One region of the Enterococcus sp. LJL51 genome, then DNA from elsewhere that is predicted to be linked to it. Evidence: predicted binding sites of a transcription regulator. Region 1 holds the regulator's gene; the other holds the start of a gene.
What was found. Region 1 encodes LexA, which represses DNA repair genes until DNA is damaged. Its sites were predicted from a motif close to CNAACANNTGTTNG; they were not measured.

Region 1 (2,205 bases):
AGACCCGGATGTCCGGAATTCGCCTTTTGGATTGATTCGATGCTAAGCATACGCACCGTATTAACACCAAGTTGATCAGTTTTGTCGAACAAAAAAATCATCTCCTATTTAGGTTTTTTTTACCTTTATTAAATCCATTGTACCTTAAGTTATTTATGAAAGCAATTACTTTTGGTAAAAAGAACTATAATTAATCGCGATTATGCAGTCCTTTTTCCTTTTGAATTTGTTTCAGTTTTTCAGGAGTCACGTCGTTTCCTTTCGGATCAACAACTTTCATTCCCTCTATATGATGGCGCATTCCTTTACGAAAGGTCTGCAGGTATTCTTCTCTAAGCTGCTTTTGCTCCTTTATTTCCGCAGAGGTTAGTTCCCTCTCTTTCTTCTTACGGGCCAGCTCATTGATTCGAGCTAGTTTTTCTTTTGACAGCATGCTACGTTCCTCCTTTATCAATCATTCTTATCTTATAAGAAGCCGGCAAAAAAAACAACTATCTTTCTCTCTAAAAAAGACGAACGCTTGTTTGATTTAAAAAGACAAGTATGTTAGACTGTAACTATAAATTGGAAAGAAGGTGTGGATATTGGCTAAACGTACCGAAACAAGACAAGTCGAAGTATTAAAATATATATATGAACAAGTTGAACTCAAAGGATATCCTCCAACCGTTCGCGAGATTGGAAAAGCGGTGGATCTTTCCTCTACCTCCACTGTTCACGGTCATCTGGCAAGATTGGAAAAGAAAGGTCTAATTCTCAGAGACCCTACAAAACCGCGGGCTATTGAATTAACTGCAGAAGGTCTGGAAAAAATCGGCGTACAACCGACAACAATCCCAATGCTCGGTGTAGTTACTGCCGGCGAACCTATCCTCGCAGTTGAAGAAGCGTCAGATTTCTTCCCATTGCCGCCTGATTTAAAAACAGAACAGAATGCATTATTCATGCTGACTATTAGAGGAGAAAGTATGATTAACGCAGGAATTCTTGACGGTGATCAAGTAATCGTCCGTAAGCAGCAGGCTGCTACAAACGGGGATATTGTAATTGCCATGACTGATGAGGATGAAGCCACCTGTAAACGATTCTTTAAGGAATCTGATCATATCCGGCTACAACCTGAAAATGATCTGCTTGAGCCTATCCGTCTAAACAATGTTACCATTCTTGGTAAGGTTGTCGGCTTGTATAGAAATCATATGTAAAGTCGTTCATAAAAAAGAGCGTGGGAAAATTTTCCTACGCTCTTTTTTTATTCTTGTGTTGGTGGAATAGCTGTCAGCACTTTTTAAAGATTTGGATACCTTGAACCCTTTATCTTAAACGTTCATTAGCCAGTTTTTGACTGTTTGATTGAACATAGCAGGTTGTTCGATTTGAAGATTATGCCCTGCAGTATCTAAAATAACAAATATTGAGCGGGTAAAACCATCAATCAAACGATAAGCATCCTGATAGCCTACACAGTCATCCTGTCTGCCAGTTAAGAAAACACTTGGCTTATCAAAATGAATCTCCTCAAAGCGCTCTTCAAACGACAGTGCGTAGCCTGTTTGCTGGTAGCTTTCTACAAACTCCTCATTTGCCCTTGCTAAACCTGGATAGATTTCATTTTTGTATCTCTGCCAGGTTTCATCAGTAGCGACAACAGCCATCTCCATAAAATCAGAAAATAGTGTTTGTTCACCATTATCGAGTAGTATTTGTTTTTTTATTAGAACCTCACGCGGCGGCAGCTTTCGTTTCGAGCGCTCAGCGATTGTACATGGACAAAGAAAAAAAACGCCGTCAATCCTGTCAGCTGCTAAAAAGGTTAAGCCAAGAGATAAGTAGCCTCCATAAGACTGACTCACAAGAAGATAGGATTGTTCACCAAGAACTTTTTTAGTGAAGCTCTGAATTATTTCAATCATTTTATCTGCGTTGCTGACTAGTCCGTTCCCATTTGATTTTCCTAGACCAGGAAGATCAATGTAAATTCTTTGATAACCCTGCATCTCTGCAAATATTGGTTCCAGGCAGCCAACCATGACCTCATGATCCTCTGGAAATCCATGAAGGCATAAAACCGGCTTGCCTTCTCCAAAAATTTCATAGTGAATCAGGCAGCCTTTAATCATGATTTCCATTTTTATACTCACCTTTCACATCTATGAAGATTTACGCTGATAGGTTTCAAACTCATGAGCATAGACATTTCCTTCA
Region 2 (2,205 bases), on a different contig from region 1:
GACAATTTCAGTTTGAAAAATATCCGAAGAACGAAGAACAATTTCCTGTAAATCATCATCTGCATAATATTCCATATGCGAGACAATTCCAAATCGGTCTCTCAGCGGTGCAGAGAGCTGTCCAGCTCGAGTTGTTGCACCAATTAGCGTAAATGGCGGCAGCGGAAAATGAACTGGATGAGCCGTTGTTCCCTGACCAACCATGATATCTACAAAAAAATCTTCCATCGCTGAATACAGCATTTCCTCTACTACTCGCGGCAGACGATGAATTTCATCAATAAATAAAACATCGCCAGGCTCTAGTTCATTCAAAATAGCAACCAAATCACCGGGACGCTCAATGGCCGGACCACTAGTGGTTCGGATATTTACAGCCATCTCATTGGCAATAACCATCGCCATTGTCGTTTTCCCTAATCCTGGCGGACCATATAATAGTGTATGGTCCAAAGATTCCTGCCGTTTTCTGGCAGCTTCTATATAAATACTTAATTCCTGCTTTACTTTATGCTGCCCAATATACTGCTTTAAAAATTTAGGACGCAGAGAGATTTCCAACGATTCTTCTCCATCATTGCTTTCTCCTGAAAGAATCCGCTCTTCACTCACTATTCTGCTCCTCCTTTATCGTTTCATCATTAGTTTCAGTGCACTTCTTAGATAAACATCTGTTTGAGAAGCTTCAAGAGCTTCCAACTGAGGTGTGACCTTTTTGATTTCCTTTTCACTATAGCCAAGTGCACTAAGCGCCTCTAGAGCTTCTGTCAGCTCCTTGGTGCCGGTTTTCACTGTAGACTTAGCCATTGCTTCCGCAGCAGCTTCAGAGCGTTCCAACTCTCCCAGCTTGCCCTTCAAATCAAGAACCATCTGCTGCGCAGTTTTCTTGCCCACGCCGGGGAATTTCGTCAGATATGCCGCATCTTCTGCTTCAATAGCATGGATTAACCCGCCGTGATCTTCCGATGCCATGATAGCCAGCGCACTTTTAGGTCCAATTCCTGAAACACTAATCAGTTTTAAAAACAGCTGCTTTTCTTCTAAATCTGCAAAACCGTACAAGCTATGAGCATCTTCCCGAATAACCTGATGTAGATAAACCTTTGTCTCTGTTTTCCCTGAATACCTGTAGGGATTACCCACAGACACCTGATAACCGATTCCATTTGTCTCTAAAACGATGTAATACGGACTGATATATGTAATGTTGCCGATGATATATTCGTACATGTTTTCACCTTTTCTAAGTAGTTTGTGCCGTCTTTAGTTTATCACAAAGCAGCAAAAATCTATAGTCATCCTATTTAAAAAGGGGAAAATACGTTTGCTTTTCGAGCCGTTCCGAGCACTGCTTCCAGCTTTGCTGAACGGTTCTTCTACAACAATATAAACTCTAAAAAAAAACAGAGACCGGAATAACTACTCCCGGCCTCTGCTTCAGTCAGCTTTTATTTATTCTTCAATGTATGTCCACTTGAAGTCGTATTGTGCACCTGCCGCATGAGCAACAACGCCTTTTACTTTGGCCTTTCTCATATGCGCTTCTGATTTTTGATAGATTGGAATCACACCCATATCATCCATCAGTAGTTTTTCAGCTTTCAGCATATCTTCCCAACGTGCTTCAGGATCTGCTGCATGTGTAACATTCGAAGACTCAATCAGCTTGTCATACTCTTTATTTGAGTAACGACCTCTGTTGTAAGCATTGCCTGTAACAAACAAGTCTAGGAAGCTGCTTGGATCCGCATAGTCTGCGCCCCAGCCGCCCATGATTGCTTCGAAATTCCCGCTGTTCCCTCTATCCAAACGAACAGAGAAAGGTACAGGCGTTACGGTTACTTTTATACCGTCCAGCGTATCATTCAGCACACCTTGGATATATTCTGTCAGCTTTTTCGTTGAATCGGTATCGTCATGGACAATATCCATTTCAAAGGTTTCAATCCCTAATTCTTTTTTCGCTTTTTCCCAATATTCTTTTGCTTTTTCTTCATTATGGGTCAATACATTTTCGTTTTCTTCTGCAAAATCTTTATTATCAGTTGGTGAGAATGACAGCTCCCCTGGAACTAACCCTTGTGATACGACTGAACCATCGCCTAGAATCTGATTAACTAGCGCTTCACGGTCAATAGCATAAGAAATTGCTTTACGCAGGTTTTCATTGTGGTACGGAGAATCTGCTTCACGCTGATTTAATTC

Region 2: the regulator LexA is predicted to act here: its motif matches at 1,314-1,327, upstream of ruvA (Holliday junction branch migration protein RuvA).

What each region holds. Positions count from the first base shown of each region.
Region 1 is NZ_JBTXLW010000016.1:19,508-21,712, forward strand. Features, by position in the region: gene tkt (transketolase) at 1-92, opposite strand, end outside; gene ACYSNQ_RS13740 (DUF896 family protein) at 191-433, opposite strand; gene lexA (transcriptional repressor LexA) at 585-1,205, shown strand; gene ACYSNQ_RS13750 (alpha/beta fold hydrolase) at 1,320-2,129, opposite strand; gene ACYSNQ_RS13755 (dihydrofolate reductase) at 2,151-2,205, opposite strand, start outside.
Region 2 is NZ_JBTXLW010000021.1:25,826-28,030, forward strand. Features, by position in the region: gene ruvB (Holliday junction branch migration DNA helicase RuvB) at 1-615, opposite strand, end outside; gene ruvA (Holliday junction branch migration protein RuvA) at 628-1,230, opposite strand; gene ACYSNQ_RS15825 (peptide ABC transporter substrate-binding protein) at 1,453-2,205, opposite strand, start outside.